Regions from separate parts of the Janthinobacterium sp. EB271-G4-3-2 genome, predicted to be linked through region 1. Evidence: riboswitches for the same ligand, from Rfam matches in the RefSeq annotation. Region 1 holds a riboswitch; the other holds the start of a gene.
What was found. A riboswitch is a leader RNA that binds a small molecule or an ion and turns the genes downstream of it on or off. The one in region 1 is predicted to bind thiamine pyrophosphate.
Positions count from the first base shown of each region.

Region 2: linked by a shared signal. The riboswitch ahead of thiC (phosphomethylpyrimidine synthase ThiC) and the one ahead of IGS55_RS15945 (TonB-dependent siderophore receptor) in region 1 are both predicted to bind thiamine pyrophosphate.

Region 1 covers NZ_JACYMG010000007.1:33,323-47,657, reverse strand. Annotated here, with positions in the region: gene IGS55_RS15970 (hypothetical protein) at 1-346, opposite strand, end outside; gene IGS55_RS15965 (TetR-like C-terminal domain-containing protein) at 502-1,122, opposite strand; gene IGS55_RS15960 (DUF2867 domain-containing protein) at 1,190-1,708, shown strand; gene pnuC (nicotinamide riboside transporter PnuC) at 1,808-2,419, shown strand; gene IGS55_RS15950 (AAA family ATPase) at 2,419-2,967, shown strand; gene IGS55_RS15945 (TonB-dependent siderophore receptor) at 2,964-5,111, opposite strand; TPP riboswitch at 5,197-5,294, opposite strand; gene IGS55_RS15940 (iron-containing alcohol dehydrogenase) at 5,361-6,518, opposite strand; gene IGS55_RS15935 (ferritin family protein) at 6,661-6,966, shown strand; gene IGS55_RS15930 (Imm26 family immunity protein) at 7,092-7,571, shown strand; gene IGS55_RS15925 (sensor histidine kinase) at 7,722-9,080, opposite strand; gene ompR (osmolarity response regulator transcription factor OmpR) at 9,094-9,795, opposite strand; gene IGS55_RS15915 (hypothetical protein) at 10,059-10,448, shown strand; gene IGS55_RS15910 (flagellar assembly protein A) at 10,719-12,578, shown strand; gene arfB (alternative ribosome rescue aminoacyl-tRNA hydrolase ArfB) at 12,579-12,977, opposite strand; gene IGS55_RS15900 (chemotaxis protein CheW) at 13,174-13,656, shown strand; gene IGS55_RS15895 (ATP-binding cassette domain-containing protein) at 13,694-14,335, opposite strand, start outside.
Region 2 covers NZ_JACYMG010000015.1:108,888-123,222, reverse strand. Annotated here, with positions in the region: gene IGS55_RS25110 (UvrD-helicase domain-containing protein) at 1-1,659, opposite strand, end outside; gene IGS55_RS25105 (hypothetical protein) at 1,768-2,043, shown strand; gene IGS55_RS25100 (hypothetical protein) at 2,040-2,894, opposite strand; gene IGS55_RS25095 (S-(hydroxymethyl)glutathione dehydrogenase/class III alcohol dehydrogenase) at 3,078-4,184, opposite strand; gene IGS55_RS25090 (ANTAR domain-containing response regulator) at 4,278-4,910, opposite strand; gene thiE (thiamine phosphate synthase) at 4,989-5,600, opposite strand; gene IGS55_RS25080 (hydroxymethylpyrimidine/phosphomethylpyrimidine kinase) at 5,611-6,366, opposite strand; gene IGS55_RS25075 (thiazole synthase) at 6,375-7,166, opposite strand; gene thiS (sulfur carrier protein ThiS) at 7,182-7,394, opposite strand; gene thiC (phosphomethylpyrimidine synthase ThiC) at 7,406-9,319, opposite strand; TPP riboswitch at 9,399-9,514, opposite strand; gene IGS55_RS25060 (hypothetical protein) at 9,598-9,852, opposite strand; gene IGS55_RS25055 (response regulator) at 9,892-10,698, opposite strand; gene IGS55_RS25050 (PAS domain-containing hybrid sensor histidine kinase/response regulator) at 10,727-12,631, opposite strand; gene IGS55_RS25045 (Crp/Fnr family transcriptional regulator) at 12,677-13,417, opposite strand; gene IGS55_RS25040 (putative bifunctional diguanylate cyclase/phosphodiesterase) at 13,656-14,335, shown strand, end outside.

The DNA of each region.
Region 1 (14,335 bases):
CGCCGCGCAGCGCCGCATCCGGCTGCGCATAGTGCGCAAGCTGCGGCACGGCGACCTCATGCCGCACGCAGATGGCCAGCACGGCTTCCAGCTGGCGCTGGCTGGCCGCAAGGTCATCGCCATGCCAGGTGCAGGCGCTCGTTTCCAGCACATGCTGCACCAGTGCTTCCAGCGTGCCCAGCAGGTGCCCGGGCAGTGCCCCACGCACGTCTTCCGGCCAGGGATCGCCCATGCCCGTCACAGCCAGGGACGCAAAGCCCCGTTCCCAGGCTGCAAACTCTCCCGGCGCGAGCTGCGCCACTTTCCACACGTGAGCGGCGAACGCGGACAGGGCAGGATGATCCACATCAAAGCGCCGGCAAAAGCGTTGCAGGCACGTGACGGCAAGACATTGCCTGGCGATCAGGGAGAGCGTGTCTATCGAAATATCATGCATAAATCAACAAGGTATCAAGTAGGGTGGATTCATCTGGCGGTGTCTATTCATCTGTGCAGCCATCACTATCTTTCATCTGCCTGCTGCAGCGCTTCCACCGGCAACTGGAAAAAGCGCGGCACCATGGCTGGCGACAAATCGTCGCCACCGTCCGCCATGGCCAGCCGGCCACTGAGCAGCAGCATCACGTAGCCGTGGCCCAGCGACCAGCCGGCGCTGGCGGCGGCCTTGTCCCAGCGCGGGTCGAGGCCCGCTTCGCGCACTGCCGCGCCGGCTGTCTGCAGCACGTACTGGAAGCACGCTTGCGCCGCTTCCAGCAGGGCGGGGAACTGGCGCACGTCCTGGTGTTCGAACATCAGCCGGTAGTGCGCCGGCGAAGCCAGGGCGAATTCGATGTATTGCTGGCCCAGCAGCTGAAAACGCTGTTCGGAGGGCAGGCTGCCCTGCGGCGGCAGTTCCGCCTCCCATTTGGCCATCAGGCTGGCAAAACCGGCCGCCGCCACCTCGGCCAGCAAGGCTTCCTTGCTGGGGAAGTGGCGGTACACGGCGGCGATCGATACGCCCACCGTGCGCGCCAGTTCGCGCAGTGAAAGGGTGGCGTCGTGCTGCTGCGCCAGTTGCGCGATGGCGGCGGCGACCAGGGTGTCGCGCAGGTTGCCATGGTGATAATTACTGCTTGTGTTCATTCTATGTTATCGCTGTTCACATTGTCGTGTATGATGGTCATGTTATCACTGAACACATGGAGAGCACATGCAAGAGATGAGCAACGTGGTACGCGCCGTGGCCATGCCGCCCGGCGCCAGCATCGCCCCCTTGTACCAGGGCAGCAACCTGGCCGACGCGTATGCCGTCGGCCTGCCCAGCGCTGGCGTGCGGCAGATGGATATGCAGGCCCTGGCGCGCGTGGTGCTGTGCAGCCAGCCGCGCTGGGCGCAGTGGCTGCTGGCGGTGCGCGATATTATTGTCACGCCCTTCGGTATCAAGACGGCGAAACAGCTGGCGGCCAAGCCTGATGGACGCATCGGTATCTTTCGCATCTACGCTGTCAGCGATGATGAAATCATCGTGGGCGAGGACGACAGCCACCTGGACTTCCGTTTGTCCGTGCTGCGCAACCGGGACGCGGGGCTGCATGGCAGCGTCACCTTTTCCACCGTCGTGCATTGCCATAACTGGATAGGGCGCAGCTACATCCTGCTGATCCGGCCATTTCACAAGCTGGTCGTGCGGCGTACGCTGGCACGCGCCGTCAAGGGAGGCTTTGCCTGAGCCGGTTGAACAAGGGAGGGGCGGGGCTGACGCTGCGGGCAATCTTGCTTATTCATGGCCGGTATTGCATACTGCACCACCAGCCTCATCACGATTCCCATGAACGATACGCTTCTCCTGCTGGGTTTTGCCACCACGCCGCTTGAACTGATTTCCTTTGTCCTGGCACTGACAACCGTTGCGCTGAACATCCGCCAGAATCACTGGGCGTGGCTGTTCGCCATCATTTCCTCGGCCGCCTACGGTTTCGTGTTTTTCGAGTCGCGCCTGTATGGCGACATGGCCTTGCAACTGCTGTTTATCAGCGTCTCGTTCTGGGGCTGGTACCAGTGGCTGCATCCGGCCAGCGGCGGCAAGACCCTGCCCGTCACGCGCCTCGACGGCCGCGGCTGGCTGGCTTGCGGCGCGGGCTGGCTGGTCGGCTTCCTGCTGATCGCCTGGCTGCTGACGACGACGGATACGGACGTGCCCCACGCGGACGGTTTCCTCACGGCAGGCAGCCTGGTGGGACAATTCCTGCTGTCGCGCAAGAAGCTGGAAAACTGGATCGCCTGGATCATCGTCGACGTGCTGTACGTGTGGCTGTACCTGCACAAGGGCCTGACCCTGACGGCCGTGCTGTACGCGTTCTTCGTCGTGATGGCCATCATCGGTTTGCTGGCGTGGAAAAAGTCGGCGCCGGCCGCTCCGAGCGCGATGGTCCTCAAGTGATGGAGCGTTGCGTGCGCGTGGCCATCCTGGGCGCGGAATCGTCGGGCAAGTCGACCCTGGCGGCCGCCCTGGCCGAACGCTACGGCACCGTCTGGGTGCCCGAGTATTTACGTGAATTTGTCGAAGCGCAGGGCAGGGTGCCCGTCTCGGCCGACCAGTATGGCATTGCGCGCACACAAGTCGAACGCGAGGCGGCGGCCGCCGCGCAAGCGCGCAACTTCCTGTTTTGCGACACGACGCCGTTGATGACAGTCGTCTACAGCCGCCATTATTTCGATGGCGCCGATGCACAGCTGGCGGCGCTGGCCGATGCCACGCAGTACGATCTGACGTTGGTGACGGCGCCCGACAGCCCGTGGGTGGCCGACGGCTTGCAGCGCGAGTCCGAAGCCGTGCGCCAGCTGATCTACCGCTACCTGCTCGACGAGCTCGACGCGCGCGGCATTGTGTACCACGTGCTGCACGACAGCCTGGAGGCGCGCCTGGAACAGGCGGCTCCCTTGCTGCAGCAGGCGCTAGCTGCAGCGCCTGCCATTTCCCTCAATTAAAAATCAAACTGTGCCGACACCTTGAACGTGCGGCTGGCGCCCGGATACAGATAGCCATCGGACTCCGGCGTCACGTCGCGCCAGTAGAACTTGTCGGCCACGTTGTTGACGCTGGCGCGCAGCACGGCGCGCGTGCCGGCGATGCGCGTGGCCCAGGCGGCGCCCAGGTTGAACACGTGGTACGACGGCACGAAAGTCGTGTTGTTGTACTCGAACGCTTTCTTGCCCGCATATTCCCAGCTGCCGTTCACGCTCAAGCCCGCCACCTGTTGCACGGCATAGTCCGCATGCACGGCCGCCTTGAAGGCGGGCACGTTCGGCACGCGCTTGCCGTCGAGGTCGGCATTGCCCGTGCCTGACTGCTGGCTGTTCAGGGCCGTCACGGACGCGCCCAGGCTCAGGTTGGCGCTTGCCTTGCCCTGGGCCGACAATTCCAGGCCGCGGTGCTGTGCCTGGCCTTCGCGCACGAAGTAGCCGGCCGTGTTCTGGAATTCCAGGCCCTTGCGGATCTGGAACAGGCTGGCCGCCACCATGAAGTCCGGCGTCACATCCATCTTCGCGCCGAATTCGATCTGCTTCGAGCGGCTCGGCGACAGCTCTTCGTTGGCATTCATCGCCTTGCGGTCGGCCGTGCCGCCATGTTCCATGCCCTGCGAATAAGCGGCATACACGGAGACATTGTCGAGCGGAGTGTAGACGAGCGACACGTTGGGCAGCAGGAAGTCGTGCTTGGCGCGGATTTCCTTGTCGGCCTTCAGCACATACTGGTAGCCGTCGACGTCGATATGGCGCAAGCCGCCATGCAGCTTCCAGTTCGGCGCCAGGCTGACGATATCCTGCACGAAGACGGAGTTTTCCGTGTCCTTGCGCACCAGGCGCACGGGGCCTTGCACACCGGTCGACATGCCGACGATCTGCGGGCGGTAGATATTGCTCACGCCGGCCCAGTCGTACACGTACAGTCCAGCGCGGTCCTTGCGGCGGAAGGTCGAGACGCCGGCCGTGAAGTCATGGCGCAGCGAGCCGGTGGCGAACTTGCCCTGGATCATGGCTTGCGCGCTCAGCGGCTTTTTCGTCTCGCCCAGGCTGCGGTAGTCGTACACGTCGTAGTCGCCATTGCCGCAGAAGCCGGGGTACAGGTCCTGTCCGCTGCAGCCGTACGGGAAGGCCGTGTAGTCGTCGCGCTTGAACGAGTGCTGGTTGGCCGACAGGGTGGCGCGCCAGTCGTCATTGAACGCGTACTGGAAGCGCAGGCCGAGATTGCTGGTGACGGTTTCCACGGGGCGCGTCCACGGCTGCAGGTTGAGCATGGCGTCGGCGCTGATGCCGGTTGGCAAGGTTTTATTGTTCAGCAACTGGAAGCCGGGCGCCGTCGCCTGCGCCTTGTCCTGGTAATCGGCGTCGAACTGCAGCAGCGCTTGCGGCGAGATCTGCCAGTCGAAGGCGCCGGAAATGAACTTGCGGTTGCCGTCCGCGCCCTTGATGTAGGAGCGCAGACGCTCGGCCGCCACGTTGACGCGGTAGCCGAAGCGCGTGTCTTCCAGGCGGCCGCCCAGGTCGATGGCGCCGTACAGGGTGCCCCGTTCGCGCGCTTCCACGGTGACGCTGCGCAGCGGCGCGGCGGTGGGGCGCTTGACGATGAAGTCGATCACGCCGCCCGGCGCGGCCACGCCCGCCTGCAAGCCGGCCAGGCCCTTCAGCACTTCGATGCGTTCCTTGTTTTCCAGCGGAATTTGCGTGTCGCCAGGAATGGCCACGCCATCCTTGCGGTAGCTGGAATTGTTGTCGAGCTTGAAGCCGCGGATGGAAAACTGTTCCGCATAGCCGACGGCGTTGTAGGCGTCATTGATGCTGGCGTCGAGCTTGACGGCATCGCTGAGATTGCGGATCTGTAAGTCCTGCATGTCCTTTTGCGAAATGACGGTGACGGACGCGGGCGTCTGCAGCAGCGGCGCATCGCTAAAGCCGCCCACGGAGGCGCGTTTGGCGGCCGGCGCCTTGCTGGCCGTAACGACGACTTCGGCCATGCTTTGGGCCTGCGGATCGGCGGCTTCGACGGCGTCATTTGCGGCCAGGGCAGGCGCGGCAAACGCGTGCAGGATGGCCAGGGTCAAAACAGAAACGGATAAATTCGGTGTGGACATAGATAGCTCGTGGTTCAAGCCGTCTCGGGAAAGAGCACGGCAGGCTGCTTGTTCGGCTGGCGCCAACGCAGGAGCTATCAAAGGAGGGAGGTACTTTGCGCTTTCCTTCGCTGGCATTATCCAGATCAGGTACGAAGGGTATCTCTCACCCGGATGACTGCTCCAGGACCCCTAGCGAAATGACAGCTTAGCATGAAGCACGGCCAGCTGTCCCACCGGCTGACCGTTTTACAACACTGTGGCGCGAATCTACAAACTCAGTTCCAGCACCTTGCGGCTGACGGCAGGCGTCACTTCGCGCTGCTCGCCCAGGGCCGTCATGCCGTGGGCTTCCAGGGCGGACACGACGGCGTCCACGCTGGCGTGGTTCAGGCCGTAGTCGGCCAGGCGCGTCTTGACGCCCATGTGGCGGAAGAAGAATTCCGTGCGCGCGATGGCCGCCTCGATGCGGCCGTCCTCGTCGCCGCCGTCCAGACCCCATACGCGGGCCGCGTATTGCAGCAGCTTGGCGCGCTTGGCCTGCTTGCGCACGCGCAGCATGCTGGGCAGGATGATGGCCAGGGTCTGCGCATGGTCGAGCTCGTACAGAGCCGTCAATTCGTGGCCGATGGCGTGCGTGGACCAGTCCTGCGGCACGCCCACGCCGATCAAACCGTTCAAGGCCAGGGTGGCGCTCCACATCACGTTGGCGCGCACGTCGTAGTCGTCCGGGTGCGACAGGGCTTTCGGGCCTTCTTCGATCAGGGTCAGCAGGATGCCTTCGGCGAAGCGGTCCTGCACGGAGGCATTGACTGGGTAGGTCAGGTACTGCTCCATCACATGCGCGAACGCATCGACGACGCCATTGCCCACCTGGCGCAGCGGCAAGGTGAACGTCTTCGACGGGTCCAGCACGGAGAATTTCGGATACACCTTGCGGCTCATGAACGAGCGCTTTTCCTGCGTGGCCTTGCGCGTGATCACGGCCGAGCCGTTCATTTCGGACCCGGTGGCCGGCAAAGTCAATACGGTGCCGAAGGGCAGGGCGGCCTCGACGATCTTGCCGCCTTTCGCCAGGATGTCCCACGCCTCGCCCTCGTGCAGGGCGGCGGCGGCGATGAACTTGGTGCCGTCGACTACGGAGCCGCCGCCGACGGCCAGCAGGAAATCGATGCGCTCGCTTTTCACGAGGGCCACGGCCTGCATCAGGGTTTCATAGCTGGGATTGGGTTCGATGCCGGCAAATTCCAGCACCGTGTGGCCGGCCAGCGCCGCCCTGACTTCATCGTAGACGCCGTTCTGCTTGATGCTGCCGCCGCCATACGTCATGAGCACTCTGGCCTGGGGCGGGATCAGCGCCGTGATCGCGGCGATCTGGCCCTGGCCGAAGAGGATTTGCGTCGGATTGTAAAAGTCGAAATTGAACATGGGGCTCCCGCTGCCGAGGTTTAGGCTGTTGCTGAGCCATGATTATGGCCGAACGGGTAGAAACGTGTCGTGGACGCTTGAGCTTTTCGCCCGCGCGGTGGAGAATGCAGCCGATGTCACCACCACGCGAAAAGGAATGCGCATGACCACCGTCCCACTGGAAGAATCCGGCCTGCCGGCCACCGCGCTCGACATGCACCGCGCCATCGGCGCCACCATCGCCGCGCTGCAAGCGCTGGACTTGAACAGCCAGCGTTTTGAAGCGTGCACGGACCCGGAACTGCGCCGCGTGCTCGCGCATGCGGGCGACACGAGCCGCAAGGAAGCGGCCATGCTGCTCGAATGGATGCGCCGCCGCGATGCGCGCCTGGACACGGCCATGAAGGAAGCGCTGTTCAAGGCGGGGCCGATTGTTGCCCAGTATCACTATGACGAGAAAATATTGTAACTATTGGTTTGTTGTTGTGGCGTACCATGCGCCACTTTCGCATCGCTTCGCGTAGACTGTGCCCCTAGTTAAATTTAACGCCGGATAGCAGCGGCTGTCCGGTGTATTCCAGGGGGCTTTTAGAAATGAAATCATTACCATACCGAGAAGGCAGCTGGTTTGCCGTGCCCCTGCCGGGCGGCGGTTATGCCGTCGGCGTGGTGGCGCGCAGGGCGCCTGCCGGGCGCATCATGCTGGCGTATATGTTCGGGCCGAAACGCGACCGCTTGCCCACGCTGGACGAGCTGGAAGGCTTGCGGCCGGAACAGGCCGTGCGCCGCCTGCGCACGGGCGACATGGCGCTGCTCAACGAGCGCTGGCCCCTGCTGGGCGACAGTCCCCACTGGAACCGTGACGACTGGCCCATGCCGGCCTTTATCCGCCGCAACGAATCCTTGCAGCGCGCCTGGCGCGCCAGCTATGCGGACGCCGATCCTGCCAAGCTGAATCGCGAGGAATCGATCCCCTTCGACACGCCGGGCATGGAAAGTGATTCCCTGTACGGCTACGGGGCGACGGAATTGTTGATGAGTAAATTGCTGGCGCAGGAGCAGGCGTCGGCTTGATGGCTGTCGGGCGGCATTGGTGCCGGAGCCTGCATCGGACGGCGTAGGTCGGATTAGCGAGGCCTTGCCTCGCGTAATCCGACAACATTGTTGGCCAAGGCCGCAGGTGGTGTCGGCTTACGCGCTTTGCGCTAAGCCGACCTACGCCGCTTATACGGCCGGTAAACTGATCTGAAACGCCAGGCCGCCGCCTTCGCGGTTGCGCACCTGCAGTTCGGCGCCGTGGCGCAGCAGCACGCGGTCGACGATGGCCAGGCCCAGGCCGGCGCCGTTGGCTTGTCCGCGCGCCGTGTCGAGGCGGGTGAACGGCTTCATCAGCTGCTCGATCTTTTCCGCCGGCACGCCCGTGCCGTGGTCCTGCACCTCGATGATGACCTTTTTCGCGCCGTGGCTGGTGCGCACCTGGCAGGCGATGTCGATTTCCGTCATGTCGCTGCCCGGCGTCTTGCCATAGCGGCGCGCATTCTCGATCAGGTTGTTCAGCACGCGGCGCAAGTCGGTGGGGTTGCCCATCGCATGCGCGCCGTCGGCGATGGTGGCGTTGAGCTTCATGTCCGGCAGGCGCATCGCTTCGCGCGTCATGTCGTGGAGCAAACCGCTGAGGTCGACATCGGTAAAGCTCGACGTTTCCGTCGGCTTGGCATAGTCGAGGAACTGGCCGATGATGGCGTCCATCTGCCCGATATCGGACTGGATGCCTTCGCGCGCCTCGTCCGACAGGTTGGCCATTTCCACTTCCAGCTGCATGCGCGCCAGCGGCGTGCGCAAGTCGTGCGAGATGCCGGCCAGAATCACGGCGCGGTCCGATTCCACCTGCTTTAAATCATCGACCATCTGGTTGAAGCTGCGGTTCGCCTCGATGATTTCGATCGGGCCTTTTTCCGGCAGCGGCGCCGGCTGCTTGCCCTTGGCGATGTCGCGCGCGGCCGCCGTCAGACGCGACAGCGGCAGATTGATCAGGCTGGAAATGATGGCCGCACCCAGCAGGGACAGCAGGGACACCAGGCTGGCCCAACCCAGCCACTGGAAGCCCGTCAGGCCGCGCAGGCGCTCGCGGTCCAGCATCAGCCAGTACTCGTCGTCGTCGATCTTGAAGCTGACCCAGAAGCCGGCCACGCCGTTGACGCGCGCGGAAAAGCGCGTGTCCTTGCCCAGCTTGGCCTTCACCAGCGCCTCGATCTCGGGCATCAGATAATTGTCGGGCGGCGGCTCGATGCGGTCGTCCTCTTCCAGCGAGAAGATGCGGATGCCTTCATTGCTGACGAGGTCGAACAGCAGCTCGCGGCGCAGTTCGGGAGCCGAGTGCGTCAGTGCCGCATGCGTGATGGTGACGACGGAAATGATCTGGGCGGAAATCTGCTGCGCCTGCGGCTCGCGCTGGATGACGGAAATCATGCCGATCCAGGTGATCATGCTGACGGTGGTCAAAGTACCGAGCAGCAAAAAGGTGCGCCAGAACAGGCCGCTTTTCAGCCGCGCCAGGCTGATATCGGGAACAAGCTTCATCATGCCTCGCCTGCGATCAGCGCGGCTGTCCGTCCGGGATGAAGACGTAGCCGAGACCCCACACGGTCTGGATGAACAGCGGGCTCGACGGATCGGGTTCGATCAGTTTGCGCAGGCGCGAAATCTGCACGTCCAGGCTGCGGTCGAACACTTCGTATTCGCGTCCGCGCGCCAGTTCCATCAGTTTCTCGCGCGACAGCGGCTGGCGCGCATGGCGGGCAAACACTTTCAGCACAGAAAACTCGCCCGTGGTCAGCGGCACGGTCTCGCCATTCTTTTTCAGGGTACGCGTGCCCAAGTCCAGCACGAAGTCGCCGAACTCGAAGGTTTGCGGTGTTTCCGACGGCGCACCCGGGATTTCATCGGGGCCCTTGCGGCGCAGCACGGCGCCGATGCGGGCCACCAGCTCGCGCGGATTGAACGGTTTTGGCAGGTAATCGTCGGCACCCATTTCCAGGCCCACGATGCGGTCCACGTCCTCGCCCTTGGCCGTCAGCATGATGATCGGCGTCTGGTCGCCCGCGCCGCGCAGGCGGCGGCAGATCGACAGGCCGTCTTCACCGGGCAGCATCAGGTCGAGCACCAGCAGGTCGTAGCGTTCGCGCAGCCACAGCTTGTTCATGGCCGTCGCGCTCTCTGCCGTGAAGACATTGAAGCCCTGTTCGGTCAGGTAGCGCCGCAGCAGGTCGCGCAGGCGCACATCGTCATCGACCACCATGATTTTTGCCTGGTGGCCATGGATCGATTGCGTTGTTGTATTGCTGCCGGTAGTGGAGGTTGTGGTCATTTAAGGTGTCGTGTTATCTTATATTAGTTGCTATAGTAACGCCTCGCGCGGCGTCGGCAAGGGGCTGTGGCGACCCATTACAAAGTGTTACAAACTTTACCCAATTACTCTTACTGCACCGTGTAAAGCATCATACACTGGGGCCACAGTGGAAATCAGCTTTAGTTTATACGGCATCGCGGAAGAGGAACTCAATGAATATCTTTACTAAAAAAATTCACGCCGCTCCCAGCGCAGCTATTGCCGCACGTACAGTTGTACTGTCCGCATTTGCCGTGTGTTCCGTGTTTGCCGCCAGCCTGGCGTCGGCGCAAAACCAGCCGCCGCCACGCCGTGACGACCAGCAGCAAATGCAGGCCCAGCGGTATGAACAGGTACAGCGCAGCAATAGCAATGATACGCGACTGCGCGAACAGCGTGACGCACGCAGTTTCGACACGCGCGCCGAAGAGCAGCGCCGCGCCAACGAAGGCGCCGACGCTTCGCGCCGCACGGGCCGCATGACGCCCGACGAACGCCGCGACCTGCGCCGCCAGATCAACGAAGTGGGCCAGGATATTTACTCGAATCCGCCGCGCCGTTGATGACATCCGGCAATACCTACTGCGCGTCGCGACTTGTGGCCTGCGATGCTCACTGTACTAAAGTACAGTTCCGCTTCTCGGCCACAATTCACTTCCGCTCGCTACGGTCTCGCCAGATGTCGTGACTTTAGCTGAAACATCCATCTCCATTTTTCCATTCCCATGTTTATTGCGTCAGGATTATGCTAATCCGGCACACCGCCACGCCCCGTGATATTGTTCTAGTGCATTGAGGAAATTCTCAGAATGTGTTGCTGGGGGAGGCAAGTGGTGAGCGACGACGACACACCGGTTCCGGATGCAACCCCCGCAGGCGGCTTGCCGCTCGGCCTGCTCCAGCGCGACGAGGGCGTGTTCCTGGACCTGTCGCTGGCGCCGGCGCAGCTGCGCGCCGCCGTCGACCAGCTGTTCCAGTCGGGCCAGCTGCTGGCCGGCCTCGATTACGGTTTGTTCCTGCTGACCCTGTTTCACGCTCCTGTCCCCCGTGCCGCGCCCAAGGGCGACGCCTTGCTGCGCATCGCCGTGCGCGTGGCGCCATTCCCGCCCCCGCGCCGCGCGCTGTACCAACAGATCAAGATCCGTGGCGACAGCGCCGAGTTTTACTTTGAAGCCTTGCCTGCGGATGCGGATGGCCAGATGGCGGCGCGCCGCGAGTTTGACGAGCTGGTGGCGGACCTGTGGTGCAAGGGCGTGCACTACGGTATCGATAGCGTGGCCGTGCGCGCCATGCTCGCCAGCGGCAAGGCCGAGCGCATCACGGTGGCGCGGGTGCTGCCGCCGCAGCCGGGCCGGGACGCCCAGCTCGTTGAAGTGTCGCAAGGCATCCACCGCGACGATGCGCCGCGCGAACGCTCCGATGGCCGCCTCGATTTGCTCAGTTTCAAGAACCGCTTTCCGCAAGTGAAAAAACACGCGCGCCTGCTGCGTCTGCTGCCGGGTACGCCCGGCCTGCCCGGCTACGACCTGGCCGGCAAGGTGCTGCCGCCGCCCGCGCCGCAGGAACTGGACCTGGCCACGGTGGCGGGGCCAGGCACGGCGGTCGAGCATTTCAGCGACGGCAATTTCCTCGTCGCCACCCAGGATGGCTATGTGAATGTCGATGAGCACGGCAAGATGGCGATCGAAAACAAGATCGTCAGCCGCGAAGGCGTCAGCAGCCGCACCACGGGCAATCTGAAGCTGCGCGCCGCCTACGAGGAGTACGGCGAAGTGCAGGAACAGCGCCAGCTCGACGGCAGCGACATCACCATCCATGGCGACGTGTATGGCCATCTGCACTCGCATGGCGGCTTGATCTTACTGCACCGCAACCTGGTGGGCGGCACGGCGTTCAATGCGCATGGCGACGTGCGCGTCGAGGGCGTCGCTTCCGGTTCCGTGCTGCAGGCGCTGAGCGGCGAAGTACACGTGAAGCGCGCGGAAAGCTGCGTCATCGCCGGCACGCGCGTGGTGATCGACAGCGCCAGTAATTGCGAGATCATCGCCGACGAGGTCGTCATCGAGCTGGCCGAAGGCTGCGCCGTGGCGGCGCGCACCATCCGCATCGGCAGCGCCGGTCCCCGCAAGCAGGTGGAGATGCTGCTGTTTCCCCTCGTGCCCGATTTGAGCGCGCTGGAGCAAAAGATCGCCGAGAGCCTGACGAAGGCGGCGCACTACCTGCAGGTGCAGCACAAGCGCCAGCAGGAAATCGATGCCATCGCGCAATTGCCCGAGGTGCGCAATTACCTGACCCTGGCGGGCCAGCTGCGGCGCGGCGAATTGCAGCTGCAGCCGGCGCAACAGCTGCAGTTCGACAAGCTGGCCGCGCGCATCGCTCCCGTCCTGAAAGAGGTGGCGCGCTTGCGCGTGGAGGTAAAACAGTCGGAAATCCTGCACGCGCAGATGCTGGCGCTGGTGGAGCAAGTGCGCCAGGAGCGGCAGGCGACGGCGGGCCAGTCGCGCTGCACCCTGGGCCTGATCGATGGCGAGACGACGGTGCGCGCGCTGGTCGTGCCGCCCGGGCCGGCCAAGGCCTACGACCGGCCGCCGAAGGAAATCAAGGCCTTGCTGCGCAGCGCCACGCCGGCCACGCAGCCCGTGTTTGCGGACAGCACGGGCAGCCTGGACTGGACCTATCAGCCGCCGCCGTAATCAGTCCGTGACCTTGCCGCGTGATTGCTTGAGCACGCTGTGCGTGCTCTTGCTGTCGAGGCGGCGCCGCTGCGAGCTGCGCGTGGGCTTGGTGGCGCGGCGCACGGCCGGCAGGAAGGTCACGCTGTCGATGATTTCCTGCAAGCGCCGCAACGCTTCTTCCTTGTTCTGCTCCTGGCTGCGCGACTGCTGCGCCTTGAGCACTAGCACGCCATCCTTGCTGATGCGGCTGTCGCGCAGGGCCAGCAGCCGTTCCTTGTACGCTTCCGGCAGCGACGAAGCGGCGATGGGGAAGCGCAAATGGATGGCGCTGGACACCTTGTTGACGTTCTGCCCGCCCGGGCCTTGGGCGCGGATGGCGGAAAATTCAACTTCAGCGGGGTTGACGAGGTGTTGCATGGCCTGCCTGTGGGGGAATGATGTGGGTATTGTAAGGGAAGATGGCTGCGCCGGCGCAAGGGCGGGGCCGCCAGCCGATGATGTCTTCCGGGAAAGTTGATGTTGCTCAACGCCGCCCGTGGTGATGCTGGTTAGCATGGGGCCAACGTTGCGCCACTGCGCATCCTGGCAGCGCTTACCGGATGAAAGGAACACCATGCAGCCCACGACCACGCCTGGCGCCGCAACCGCGCAACACCTGACGCAGTACTTGAGCTTCCGGCTGGGCGGCCTGGAGTATGGCCTCGACTACCGCTGCGTGCGGGAATTGCGCCCGCTCAATGAACTCGACCGTTTTTCCTCGGAAGGGGAAGTACTGCACAGCGTGGCCGTCTCGCGCGGCGTGATCATCCCCATCGTCGACATGCGCGCGGCGTTCGGCAGCGCCCACGGCGCGCCCGACCCGGCCACCGACGTGATCATCCTGCAGCTGAGCAATGGCGTGATGGGCATGGTGGTCGATGGCGTCACCGATATCGTCAGCTTGGCGCCCGGTGACATCGCTGTCGTGCCTGGCCTGGGCGAGGCGGAAGCCGATTACCTGCTGGGCCTGGGCACGCTGGCCGGGCGCCGCTTGATCCTCGTCGACATCGACCGCCTGATGGCGATCCGCAGCCCCGGCCCCATGCAGGCGGCATAAAAAAAAGACGACCCGAGGGTCGTCTTTGTGTTTGGCGTTAGCCGAGTTTCTCTAACTGATCCTGCAAGTCCAGCCATTCCGCTTCCAGCTGCGCCAGATCCTTGGTGAAGAAGGTCTGGTCGGCCAGCAGTTGCTTCAATTTCGCCTTGTTGGCGGCGTCATAGATGGTCGGCTCGCCCAGCTTTGCGTCGGTTTCCGCCTTTTGCGCATTGCGCTTGGCGATCTGCTCTTCCTGGCGCTTGATCTTGTTTTCGATCGGCTTGCGCAAAGCGGCGGCTTTCTGGCGCTCTTCCGCTTCCTTGCGCTTGTCGCGCACGGGCGCGGCAGGGGCTGCTGCGGCAACGACGGGCGAGACCACGGGGAAATCGGTCTTGTTGGCCTTGCCGGCGGCCGGCAGCACATCGGTACCTTTACCCAGCTTGGTCTTGAACAGCCAATCCTTGTAGTCGTCCAGGTCGCCGTCGAACGGTTGCAGCTTGCCGTCGGCAACGATGATGAATTCGTCCGTGGTGGCGCGCAGCAAGTGGCGATCATGGGACACGACGACCAGGGTGCCTTCGAACTGGGCCAGCGCTTCCGTCAGCGCTTCGCGCGTTTCCAGATCCAAGTGGTTGGTCGGTTCATCGAGCAGCAGCAGGTTCGGACGCTGCCAGACGATCAGGGCCAGCGCCAGACGGGC
Region 2 (14,335 bases), on a different contig from region 1:
CAGCGGCGCGTCCGCGTCGAGGATTTCGATGCCATCCTGGTTCACGACGGGCGCGCCCGACTGCGCCTGGGCGGCAGGGCCCAGATGGGCCGGTGCGCCCTGGCCGAAACCTTCCTCGGAAATGAACTGGCTGGCCGCGCTGACCATCTGCTCCAGATTCTCGATGCGGTCGGCGCCTTCCTTTTCATTCTGGTAATGCTGGAGCAAGGTACTCGCCTCGAGCACCACTCTGACCATTTCCGGCAGAGATAACTGCTGCGTTTCGAAACGCACGCCTTCGATCAGCTTGACGAAGCCGGCCAGCACGCTGCCCGCCTTGCCAGCCACGTATGGCACGGACGCATACAGCGAAATGCCGTACTGTTCCGAGGCGGCCTGCAATTGCTCGATCGAGCGCATGCCGATGCCGCGCGTGGGGAAATTGACCACGCGCAAGAAGGCCGAATCGTTGTGCGGATTGTCCATCAATTGCAAATAGGCAATCGCGTGCTTGACCTCGGCGCGCTGGAAGTAGCGCTGGCCGCCATACACGTGATACGGAATCGCGGCCGAAAACAGCGCATGTTCGATCACGCGCGACTGCGCGTTCGAACGGTACAAAATCGCGATTTCGCTGCGCGAAGCGCCATCGGCGATCAGGCTTTTTGCCTCTTCGATGATCCACTGCGCTTCCTGCAAGTCGGAACTGGCTTCATACACGCGCACCTGCTCGCCGTGGCCCGCGTCCGTGCGCAGATTCTTGCCCAGGCGCTTGCTGTTGTTCGCGATCAGCACGTTGGCACTGTCGAGGATGTGGCCGTGCGAGCGGTAGTTCTGCTCAAGCTTGATCAAGTTCTTCACCTGGAACTCGTGCTCGAAGGCGCTCATATTACCCACGTTGGCGCCGCGGAACGCGTAGATGCTCTGGTCATCGTCGCCGACGGCAAACAGGGCGCCGCCATCGCGGCTGCCGTGGCCGGCCAGCAATTTGAGCCAGTTGTATTGCAGGTTATTCGTATCCTGGAACTCGTCCACCAGAATATGGCGGAAACGGGCCTGGTAATGTTCGCGCAACGGTTGGTTGCGGCTCAGCAATTCATACGTGCGCAGCAGCAATTCGGCAAAATCGACGACGCCTTCGCGCTGGCACTGGTCGTCGTACAGCTGATACAGCTCGACCATCTTGCGCTCGTGCGCGTCGTACGCTTCCACGTCCGTGGCGCGCAAGCCCTGGTCTTTGGCGTTGTTGATGAAATACATCACCGTCTTCGGCGGGAATTTCTCATCATCGATGTTGTTTGCCTTCAACAAGCGCTTGATCACCGACAATTGATCCTGAGAATCGAGGATCTGGAAGGTTTGCGGCAAGGCCGCGTCGCGGTAATGCGTGCGCAGCAGGCGGTTGCACAGACCGTGGAAGGTGCCGATCCACATGCCGCGCGTATTGATCGGCAGCATGGCCGACAGGCGCGTGAGCATTTCCTTGGCGGCTTTATTGGTAAACGTCACGGCCAGGATGCCGGGTGGCGATACCTGCTGGGTCTGGATCAGCCACGCGATGCGGGTGGTCAGCACGCGGGTCTTGCCCGAACCGGCGCCGGCCAGGATCAGCGCATGTTGCGCCGGCAAGGTGACGGCAGCCAATTGTTCGGGATTGAGGTTGTGAAGAAGATTTTGCATCCCGTGATTATACCGGCATGGCTAAAAATACTGTGCATTTGTCCAGCGGTCGCGGCATTTTACCCACGCGCGCTACAATCGCCATCCCGACACCTCAGCCTGCATCCCATGACACCACCGACCCACCTCGACGGCGCCCGCGTACTGGCCTGGGCCTGGTCCGGCCTGCCCTTCGGCCACGTCACCAATGAGCAGGGCGGCGCCCCCATCGCCATCCACGGCCTGGCCGTGTGCCGCTACGCAGACGAAGCGCGCGTCTACCGTTTCAGCTGCGACGCGCAGTGGGAAACGGTGCAGGATGACGTGTATGCCAGCGAGAATGAGGCCAGGGAGCAGCTGCCGGCGCAATACCGCGCCGTGGCCGCCACCTGGCATAGAGGCTAACGCACCAGCTTCGCCTTGCCTTCGCTGAGCGCCTGGGCGATCACCTGGCGCGTGGTCTTGTCGGCGATCTTGACGACTTTTTCCTGCTGGCGGCCCAGGTCACCCATTTGCTTGCCCAGCGCTTCCATCGGCTTGCTGCGCTGCTCCATCTGGCGCGACATCTGCTCCACTTTCTCGGCCTCGCGCTCGTGCACGTCGGCGATGCGGTCGTTGATCTCTTCCATCTCTTCCTGCGCATCTTCCATCTGCTGCTGCAGGCGTTCCACGTCGCGCTCGGCCGCGCGGCGCGCCGTATCGCTCGCCGCCAGCGCCTGGCGGCGCGAGGCGTCACCAAGCTTGCGGCCCAGATCCTGCTGCTGGCGGCCCAGCGCGCGCAGCTGTTCCGACTCGCGCGCGCTGCCTTTTTCCAGACTGCGGGCACCCATCTTGCGGCCCATTTCGCCCATGGCCTTGCCATGCGCGCCCATTTGATCGCCGAGCGCGCTCATCTCCTTGCCGATCTGTTTCGAAGGCTGCCATGCCGCGCGCACCTTGCCCAGCAAGGCCGCATCCTGCAGCACGTAGGCCTGCCCCTGGTCGCGGAACCACAGGAACGGCCCCTTGATCGAGCGCTTGAGCTTTTCCACCTGCTGCGAGTGAATATCGCTGTCGACGACGATGACGCCCTCGCTATCCGTGGCGCCATCGACGAGCGCATAGCTTTCGTCCTTGTCAAGCGAACGGCTGACCTGCACGCTGGGTGCGGCCGGCGGGGCAGGCGGCGCGGGCGGCTGCGGCGGCTGCACGGCCAGCGCACTGCCGCCAAGCAGGATACCGGCCAGGCTGAGGATCAAACGGTGGGAAGTGGACATGGCTGCCTCGTCGCAAAAGTAGTGGAGCATTGACTTTAGCGGCGGATGGAGCACGGCTCCAGCGCGGTGCGACAGGCTGCAAAAAGACCGGCCTGGATGGCAGACACGGACGATGGATGGAACGCCGGGCAAAAAAACGGAGGCCGCAGCCTCCGCAAAAACGCCGTGGTACGGCGTAATGTATTAGTACAGCACGACGGAGCGGATCGATTCACCGCTCTTCATCAGGTCGAAGCCCTGGTTGATGTCCTCGAGCTTCAGGCGGTGCGTGATCAAATCGTCGATGTTGAGCTTGCCTTCCATATACCAGTCGACGATCTTCGGCACGTCCGTGCGTCCCCGTGCGCCACCGAAGGCGGAACCTTTCCACACGCGTCCCGTCACCAGCTGGAATGGACGGGTGGAAATTTCCTGGCCGGCCGCCGCCACGCCGATGATGATGGACTGGCCCCAGCCCTTGTGGCAGCACTCGAGCGACTGGCGCATGGTGGTGGTGTTGCCGATGCATTCAAACGAATAGTCGGCGCCGCCGTCCGTCAGCTGCACGATGGTGTCGACCACGTTTTCCACCTCGTTGGCGTTGACGAAATGCGTCATGCCGAACTTGCGCGCGATTTCCTGGCGCGCCGGGTTGATGTCCACGCCGATGATCTTGTCGGCACCGACCATCTTGGCTGCCTGGATCACGTTCAGGCCGATGCCGCCCAGGCCGAACACCACCACATTGGCGCCCGCCTCGACCTTGGCCGTGAACAGCACGGCGCCCACGCCCGTCGTCACGCCGCAGCCGATGTAGCAGACCTTGTCGAACGGCGCGTCTTCGCGGATCTTCGCCAGGGCGATTTCCGGCACGACGATGTAATTCGAGAAGGTGGACGTGCCCATGTAATGGAAGATGGGCTTGCCGTCGATGGAAAAGCGCGAGGTGGCATCCGGCATCAGGCCGCGGCCCTGGGTCGAGCGGATCGACTGACACAAGTTGGTTTTTTGCGACAGGCAGAATTTACACTGGCGGCATTCCGGCGTGTACAGGGGAATGACGTGGTCATCCTTTTTCAGGCTTTTCACGCCCGGGCCCACGTCGACGACGATGCCGGCGCCTTCATGGCCGAGGATGGACGGGAAGATGCCTTCCGGATCGGCGCCCGACAAGGTGTAGTAATCGGTATGGCAAATGCCCGTGGCCTTGATCTCGACCAGTACTTCGCCCTCGCGCGGGCCGGCCAGGTCGACTTCCTCGATGGTCAAAGGCGCGCCCGCCTTCCATGCAATCGCTGCTTTGGTTTTCATGTGTGTCCTGTGGTGTGTGCTGTGTATGGTTGAACCGGGCGCGCCAGCGCGCCGTATCGCCACATCATAGCAAAGCAGGCGCCAGGAAAACGCTTACTTGGTTTTCGCGCGGTTCAAAAAGGCGCCGTGCAAGCCGTTCAGGGTTTCCTCGGCCAGCAGCAGCTGGCTGGCGATTTCATTGATCTTGCGGCGGCTGGAGCGGGCGTGGTCGCGCAGCACTTCGAAAGCCGTGTTGCGGTCCGTCTGGAACTTGCCCATCAGCAAACCCACGGCCAGGCTCGTTTCGCGGCCGGCGGCCAGCGCCGCGTTCAGGTTCAGCTCGGTGCGGCGCAGCTGGCGGATTTCATCGGCACGCGCCAGGCCCGCTTCAAACGCGGGCATCAAGCGGCCTTCATCGACGGGTTTCACCACGTAACCGACGGCGCCGTAGGCGGCCGCCTGCTTGCCCGATTCGCTGTCGCCGCTGCCGGACAGGAACATGAACGGCACGGCCGTTTCGCCATGCAGGCGCTTGGCCAGTTCCAGGCCTGACATGCCCGGCATGTGGATGTCGAGCAAGGCCAGGTCCGGCTCGCGCTGGGCGATCAGCTGCAGCGCCACTTCGGCCGAATGGGCCAGGGCTGTTTCGTAGCCGGCATGGCGCAGGACTTCGCCGAGGAATTCCAACAGGAGCTGGTCATCGTCAACGATCAGGATAAGGCGTTTCGCGGCGGCTGGCTGGCTCATGGGTGGGGGACCTCGGTAATGAATGATGTTCTTATTATATGCCGATTATTGCCCCAAACCAGCCCTGCACGTCGATGCTCACGCCGCAAACAAGTGATTGAATTGCTGCACCGCAATATCCACATCGTCCGCCTGGTAGACGCTAGTGATGGCCGCCACCATGTCGGCACCTCGCGCGGCCAGCGGCGCGGCGTTCTCCGGCGTCATGCCGCCGATCACCACGCAAGGCAAGGCAATCTCGCGTTTCGCCTGCAGCACGATGTCGAGCGGCGTCGTCACCGGGTACTTTTTCACCAGCGATGGGTAAAAGCCGCCGAAAGCCACGTAGCTGGCGCCACCCGCCTCAGCCGTCCGTGCCAAGGCCATGTCGCCATAGCACGAGGCACCGACGATCTTGTCCTTGCCCAGGCGCGCACGTACCTGCGCGACGGACGCATCCGTGCCGCCCACGTGCACGCCATCCGCGTCGAGCTCTTCGCACAGTTCGATAAAATCGTTGATGATGAAAGACACGCCATACTTGCGGGCCAGGGCCAGCAAGGCGCCCGCCTGCTCACGCCGCTGATCCGCTTCCGCGCTCTTGTGGCGGTATTGCAGCAAGGCCACGCCCTCCTGCAAGGCTTGCTCGCTCACGTCGAGCAGGCGGTCGGTGTCGTCCCAGTTCGGGGTGACCAGATACAGTCCACGCATGATATTTTCCTTATTGAATGAATCGTTGCGGCATCAGTTGGCCTGGCGCAATCGCATAGGCGCCGGCCAGGGCCGCATGGCAATAGCGTTGCGCGCCATCGAGCGCCTCTTGCATCGGCATGCCTTGCGCCAGGCGCGCCGCGATGGCCGAGGCCAGGGTGCAGCCGCTGCCGTGAAATTCTCCGGGCAAGCGCGGCCAGCGCCACGCGTGCTCCCTGCCATCGGCGTCAAACCAGCGGTTGACGATCACCTCGCCTTCGCCATGGCCGCCCGTCACCAGCACGTTCCGGCAGCCTTGCGCAAGTAAATTGTCTGCGCCACCGAGGGCCAGCGCTTCCGGCCCGTTCGGTACGATCACGGTCGTCACCGGCAGCAAGGGCGCCAGCGCCAGCACGGCATCGTCCCGGCTGAGCACGTCGCCATGGCCGCTGGCCAGCACGGGATCGAGCACGACAGGCAAGTCCGGCCGAATCAGCCGCAATTGCGCGATCAGTTGCGCGATGACGGCCGCATTCGCGGCGCTGCCGGGAATGCCGATCTTCACGGCATGAATCGCCATCTTGTCGATCAGCGCCTGTGCCTGCCGGCGCAGCAATTCCGGCGCCACCGGCTCGACACCGAAGACCCTGTCGTTGTCCTGCACCGTCAGCGCCGTGATGGCGGGCAAGGCATGCGCGCCCTGCGCCGCAATCGCCACGATATCGGCGGCGATGCCGGCGCCGCCCGACGGATCGGCGCCGGCGAACACGAGCACAGTGTGGCGCATCGGCACCGTCACGCCAGGCGGCCCGCCATCGGCGACGACGGCGACGCGGCAAATTTACGCGGCATGCGTCCCGCCAGGAACGCTTCGCGCCCGGCCCGCACGGCCAGCTTCATCGCGTGGGCCATGCGCACGGGGTCGCGCGCACCGGCAATGGCCGTATTCATCAGCACGCCATCGCAACCGAGTTCCATGGCGATGGCCGCATCCGATGCCGTGCCCACGCCGGCATCGACGAGCACGGGCACTTTCGCCTGCTCGATGATCAGCGACAAGTTCCACGGATTCAAGATGCCCATGCCCGAGCCGATCAGGGACGCGAGCGGCATGACGGCCACGCAGCCGATATCTTCCAGAATCTTCGCCTGGATCGGGTCGTCGCTACAGTAGACCATCACGTCAAAACCATCCTTGACCAGCGCTTCGGCCGCGATCAACGTTTCCGGCATGTGCGGGAACAGGGTCTTTTCGTCACCGAGCACTTCGAGTTTCACCAGATTGCGCCCGCCCAAGAGTTCCCGCGCCAGTTGCAGGGTGTAGACGGCGTCCTTGGCGTTGTAGCAGCCGGCCGTGTTCGGCAAAATCGTGTACTGGTCCGGCGGCACGAAGTCGAGCAGGCTGGGCGCGTTCGGATCCTGCCCGATATTCACGCGCCGGATGGCCACCGTGATGATCTGCGCCTCGGCCGCATCCGTCGCTTCGCGCGTCTGCGGCAAATCCTTGTACTTGCCGCTACCGACCAGCAAGCGCGATGGATACTGTTTTCCTGCGATGCTCAGCAGGTCGTTGTTATTACTGTTCATTGCTTTTTCCTTAGTTCAGCCGCCGCCGATGGCGCGTACAATTTCCACTTGATCCTGGGTTTGCAAAACCTGTCCCGGCCACGCCTTGCGCGGCACGACATTGCGGTTGACGGCCAGCGCCAGCGCCTGGTTTTCCAGCGACAGCGCGGCGATCAATTGGTCCAGGGTTTGCCCCGGCGGCACCTGGTGCGGCGCGCCGTTGAGCATGATGTTGATGAATGCAGGCATCACGCTCTCCCTCAGACCTTGCGGTACAGCTCGGCGCCGTTCTTGATGAATTCGATGGCCTTGATTTCCATGCCTTGCTTGAGCGCCTTGTCTTCCGCGATGCCCATGCCGGCCGCGTATTCGCGCACTTCCTGCGTGATCTTCATCGAACAGAAATGCGGGCCGCACATGGAGCAGAAATGCGCCACCTTGGCCGAATCCTTGGGCAAGGTTTCATCGTGGAATTCGCGCGCCTTGTCCGGGTCCAGGCCAATGTTGAACTGGTCGTCCCAGCGGAATTCGAAGCGGGCTTTCGACAGCGCGTTGTCGCGGATCTGCGCGCCCGGATGGCCCTTGGCCAGGTCGGCCGCGTGCGCCGCAATCTTGTAGGTAATAATGCCATCCTTGACGTCCGCCTTGTTGGGCAGGCCCAGATGTTCCTTCGGTGTCACGTAGCACAGCATGGCCGTGCCATACCAGCCGATCATGGCCGCGCCGATGCCGGACGTGATGTGGTCGTAGCCTGGCGCGATGTCCGTCGTCAGCGGCCCCAGCGTATAGAACGGCGCTTCGCCGCACTGCTCCAGCTGCAAGTCCATGTTTTCCTTGATCAGCTGCATCGGCACGTGGCCCGGGCCTTCGATCATCACTTGCACGTCGTGCTTCCACGCGACTTGCGTCAGCTCGCCCAGGGTTTTCAGTTCGCCCAGCTGCGCCTCGTCGTTGGCGTCGTAGATGGAGCCCGGGCGCAAGCCGTCGCCCAGCGAGAACGACACGTCGTACGCCTTCATGATTTCGCAAATCTCTTCGAAATGCGTGTACAGGAACGATTCCTGGTGGTGCGCCAGGCACCATTTCGCCATGATGGAGCCGCCGCGCGAGACGATGCCCGTCAAGCGCTTGGCCGTCATCGGCACATAGCGCAGCAGCACGCCCGCGTGGATGGTGAAGTAGTCGACGCCCTGCTCCGCCTGTTCAATGAGGGTGTCGCGGAAGATCTCCCACGTCAGATCCTCGGCCTTGCCGTTGACCTTTTCCAGCGCCTGGTAGATGGGCACGGTGCCGATCGGCACGGGGCTGTTGCGCACGATCCATTCGCGTGTCTCGTGGATATGCTTGCCGGTGGATAAGTCCATCACGTTGTCGCCGCCCCAGCGGATGGCCCAGGTCATCTTTTCCACTTCCTCGCCGATCGACGAAGTGACGGCCGAATTGCCGATATTCGCGTTGATTTTCACGAGGAAATTGCGGCCGATGATCATCGGTTCGACTTCCGGGTGGTTGATGTTGGCGGGAATGATGGCGCGGCCGCGGGCGATTTCCTCGCGCACGAATTCCGGCGTAATTTCGGCGGGAATGCTGGCGCCGAAGGACTGGCCCGGGTGCTGGCGGCCCATCAGGTCGGCCAGGCGTTCGCCCATGGGGCCGGAAGCTTTCAGTTCACGCAGATATTCCTGGCGGCGCATGTTTTCGCGGATGGCGACGAATTCCATTTCCGGCGTGATGATGCCCTGGCGCGCATAGTGCATTTGCGTAACGTTCTTGCCGGCGATGGCGCGGCGCGGCTTGCGGTGCAGATTGAAACGCAGCTCGGCCAGCTTCGGGTCCGCCAGGCGGGCGATGCCGTAGTCGGAGGTGGGGCCGGGCAATTCTTCCGTGTCGGCACGTTCCATGATCCACGGCAGGCGCGGCGTGTCGAGGCCCGAGCGGATGTCGATCTGCACGTCCGGGTCCGTGTACGGGCCGGAGGTGTCATAGACGTAGATCGGCGGATTCTTTTCGCCGCCGAACGACGCTTCCGTGTCGGACTGGCTGATTTCGCGCATGGGCACGCGGATGTCGGGGCGGCTGCCTTCAACATAGATCTTGCGCGAATTGGGCAGCGGCGCGATGGCGGCTTCGTCGACCGTGGCGGTGGCGGAGAGGAATTTCGGGTTGGCGTTCATTTTGGCTCCTTGGCTAGACTATTTTTAAGCCTGGAGCCAGCTAAGGAGGTTCGGCTGCGCGCACGCGGAAAGGCGGGGTGCGTTCATCCTAAAGCTTCCCTTCGCTGGCATTATCCAGATCAGGTTCGGAGGGTATTTCTCACCCGCGCTTGCACTGTGTTTCCACAGCGAAAGGCAGGACCCCTAGCGTTTGCCGCCTTGCGGCAGCGAGCCAATTATACGCGGTTCACGCCGCGCGGCCAGATGATTTCTTGCAGGTGTCGTCTTTGTACATCGCTCTACTTCTTCTTGCCCCAGCGCCAGCTGGTCGGTTCGCCCTTCAGCTGGCAGATGAAAATGAGCACGGCAACGATGGCCACTTCATAGACGATGTAGCCGACGAGCATGGTTTGCGGCGGGAACAGGAAGGCGCCGCAGGCGAACAGCGCCAGCGCGGCCAGGAACACCAGCCAGCCCTGCCACGTGATGGGCAAGCCCCAGCCCCAGCCATAGGTCTTGGCGGGGAACCAGTAGGAGGGAGATTTGTCAGCCATGATGCTTTCCTTGTCGATGTGGATGGCAGCAAGTATAAATCACGCTCCCCGCAAGCGCTCCGTGACATCGAGGCCGATGCCCCGGTAGCCGATGAAGCGGCTGCCATTGTCGAACATCGGTTCGCCGCTGACCTGCAGGTACTGCGTGCTGCCGTCGAGGTTGGCGCGGCTGTAGATGAAATCGAGAAACGGTTCGCGCGCGGCAATTTTTGCGTCGAGCAAGGCGCGCTCGGCGGCGTTCCAGCGCTGCGGCTCTTGCTCGCTGCCGATGCCCAGCATCTCGGCCACGGGGCCGGAAAAGCGCGTCAGGTTGCCCTGCGCATCCTGTTCCCAGTACCAGTCGGACGACAGTTCCGTGAAACGCTGGAAGCGCGCTTCGCTTTCGCGCAATTCCGCCGTGCGGTCTTCCACCATCTGTTCCAGCGACTTGTTGTATTCGGCCAGCTTCTGGTACAGCAGGCGCACTTCCAGCATGTTGTGGATGCGCGTCTTGACTTCCACCAGGTCGAACGGTTTGCTGACAAAATCCTTGGCGCCCGCCTGCAGCGCGCGCAGCTTGTGGCCGGGCTGGGCCGTGATCACCAGCACGGGCAGATAGCTGCCCGCCTCGATGTCGCGCAAGCCTTCCATGACTTCGAATCCATCCATTTCCGGCATCTGCAAGTCGAGCAGGATCAGGTCGTAGCGGTGCTGCTGGTGCAGCGCACGCACGGCTTGCGGGTCCATGGTGGACGTGATGCGCGTATAGCCGGCATTGCGCAGCACCTGTTCCAGCAGCATGACGTTCGCCTCCTGGTCATCGACGATGAGGATGCTGGCGTTCAGAATCTCGGTGGCTTGAAGCATGGCGGTATTCCTAAAAATAAATGCTGAATTAGCGTACTGCGTGAATGTCGTCGGCCAGGCCGTGCGCGGCCGCATGGTGCAGGGCCACATCGAGCGCATCCATGAATTCGACGACCTTGATCGGCTTGGTCAGGTAGCGGAAGAAGCCCGCTTCCAGGCCCTTCTCGATGTCGCGCGGCACGGCGTTGGCCGACAGGGCCATCACGGGAATATGTTTCGTGAGCGGGTCGTCATGCAGGATGTGCAGGGCGCCAAAGCCGCTGATGCCGGGCAGGTTGATGTCCATCAAGATCACGTCCGGCTGATACGTGCGCGCCAGGTCGATGCCCAGGTGCGCATCGATGGCCGTGAGCAATTTCAAATCGCTGCGGCGGGCGATCAATTGCTCGACCAGCGCCAGGTTGGCGGGATTGTCTTCCACGTACAGCAAGGTGCGCTGGCTTTCCTGCGGCTCCTGCACCTGCGGCAGCGCGTCGCCGTCGCCCAGCACCAGTGCCGGCGCGCTGCTGGCGGCCAGCTCAAACCAGAACGTGGTGCCCACGCCGACCGTGCTGTCGACGCCGATGGTGCCGCCCATCAATTCGACCAATTGCTTGGTGACGACGAGGCCGATACCCGTGCCCTCTTCCGTGCTGTTTTCCTGTCCCAGGCGATTAAATGGCTGGAACAGCTGGGCTACCTGGCCCGCATCGAGTCCGGCGCCGCTGTCGCGCACGCTCACGCGCACACGTTCGCCATGCCGGCTGCATTCGACGCTGACGGCGCCGCCGCCCTGGTTGTACTTGATGGCGTTCGACAGCAGGTTGACCATCACCTGTTTCACGCGCGTGCGGTCCGCATGCACATAGAATGCCTGGCCGCAGCGGGGGAAATGCATGCGGATGCCGCGCTTTTCCGCCTGCGGCGCGATCATCGCCTGGCAATCCTGCAACACGTCAAGCAGCGACATGGCTTCCTGCGACAAGGTGACCTTGCCCGATTCGATCATGGCCAGGTCGAGGATTTCATTGATCAGGCGCAGCAGATACCAGCCACCCTTGAGAATTTGCTCGATCGAGCGCTGCTGCGGCGGGCTCGGCGGCGGCACGTCGGAGGCCATCAGCTGCGCAAAGCCCAGCACGGCATTCAGCGGCGTGCGCAATTCGTGGCTCATGCTCGACAGGAATTCGGACTTGGCGCGGTTGGCCTTTTCCGCCACCTGGCGCGCCTTTTTCAACTCCGCATTGTTGGTCTCGACCAGCGAGCGCGTATACGCCTGCTGCTCCTGCAGGCGCTGGTCCAGCAAGGCCTGTTCCGCTTCGACCTGCTTGCGCGCCGTGTTGTCCGTGCCGATCAGCAGGTAGCCGATGACCTTGCTTTGCGCATCGCGCAAGGCCGTCACGGAGACGATGGCGGGGAAGCGGCTGCCATCCTTGCGGATGTAGGTCAGTTCATAGATGTCTTCGATGCCGCGCGTGGCCTTGAACACGAGCGCTTCCACGCCGGGCGTGATGACGGTATCGAGTTCGGCACTGAGGGCGGCGGCGCGCGCGACGATTTCTTGCGCGTCGGAAATACCGGCCGGCGTCAGTTTGTCGACCACGTCGCTCGCCGCATAACCGAGCATGCGTTCGGCGCCCACGTTGAAAATCTGGATCACGCCCTGCGCATCGGTGGCGATGCACGAGAAATTGGCACTGTTGAAGATCGCATCCTGCAAGGCGCCCGCCTTGAGCAGCTGGCGCGGCAGGCTGGCCGCCAGGGTGCGCCGGTACAGCGCCACGAGCAGCATCAGCAGCAAGAAGACCAGCGCGTCGATGACGCAGGCCGTCTCGAACGGCGCGCGCCAGGCCAGCAGGCCGATGGCCAGCAGCACGATGGCGCTGAACGAAAACGCCAGCGCCATGGGCCAGCGCGACGGTGCGCGCGGGGGAGTGTTTTCAACAGATTGCATGGGGTAGCCCGGGCTGTGACAACGATAAGAGAGAGGATGCGGTGTTCAAAGCGCCTGGCGCTGGCGCACGTCCGACAGCAGGCGCGTGAATTCCTTCTTCACCACGCCATAGCATTCGCACACATGGCCTTCGAGGCCGGCGCGGTCGAGCACGGAGATATGGCCGCGCCGGTAGCTGATGAAGCCCCGCGTCTGCAAACGCCCGGCCGCTTCCGTCACGCCTTCGCGGCGCACGCCCAGCATGTTGGCAATCAACTCCTGTGTCATGGTCAGCTCGCGGTTCGGCAGGCGGTCCATGGTCAGCAGCAGCCAGCGGCACAGCTGCTGTTCCACAGTATGGTGGCGGTTGCACACGGCCGTTTGCGACATCTGCGTGATCAGCGCTTGCGTATAGCGCAGCAGCAAACGCATGACGGGGCCGGCGCGGTCGAACTCCTCCATCAGCAGGTGGGCCTTGAGCCGGTAGCCGACGCCGCCTGTCTGCACGACGGCGCGGCTCGGTGTCGAGTTGCCGCCCATGAACAGCGACACGCCCACGATGCCCTCGTTGCCGACGCCGGCGATCTCGGACGAGCCGCCGTTTTCCAGCAGGTAATGGATGGAAACGATGGCCGTGGTGGGGAAATACACATGCTGCAGCTTGTCACCCGAGTCGTAGATCACGTCGCCCAGCAGCATGGAGACTTGCTCCAGATGGGGAGCCAGGCGCGCGAAATCGGCGTCGAGCATGGCGGAGAGCAGATGGTTTTGATTCGGGTTGTGCAGCTGGGCATGCGGACTCGACATGGGCAGTTTTCCTGGTTTCCAGTCGTCAGCTAGGGAGATAGGTGAAAGACGTCCGAACGAGGGGCGCCATATGCAGCAGCGTAACACAGCGCCTGCACAGTGACCCGAGTATATTTCTTACAGGCATGCTTGTCCGTTCGGTAGCGAACGGACCCCGCAGCGCTTGCCGCCCTACAGTCAGTCACTGCCAGGGCTGCCGGATCATGGATCGGCGCCGGCGCTGCTACCGGACGCCATCATGCAATCATTCTTCAAGCGCATTTCCATTTCCGTTTCCACCTCGGCCCTGATCACCCTGGCGGTCGGGCTGTGCCTGACCGCCCTGTGCTACGCCTCGGCGCGTCAGATCGAAGCGGAAAGCGCTCGGCTGCTGCTGCAGTACCACGCCAGCGGCCACACCTTGGGCGCGGCCATGCTGCCGGCCAAAGGCATGGGCCTGGACGCCAGCCATCGCGGTTCGCTGTATGTGCTGCTGGGCGGACTGCTGTCGAGCCTGCTGGCAACGGCGTATGTATACCAGCTGGTGTCGCGCAATTCCGTGATTGCCCGCATCACGGGCGAACGCACGGCGGCGCTGCAGTTTGCCAATTTGCGCCTGTCCGAGGACATCGCGGCGCGCATGCGCAATGAAAAGTCGCTGCGCTTGCGCGAACGCATCATCGAAGTGTCGGCCAATGCCATCATCCTGTGCAGCGCCGACGCGCCCGGCTACCTGATCGAATACGTCAACCCCGCCTTCGAGCGCATCACCGGCTATGCGGCCGGCGAAGTCATCGGCCAGCGCCTGGAAGACTTGCAGGGGCCCGAGCATGCGCGCCAGGACATGCATGCCATCAGCGCGGCCTTGAGCGAACAGCGCGAAGGCAAGGCCATCGTGCGCAATTTCCGCAAGGACGGCAGCAGCTACTGGAGCGAGCT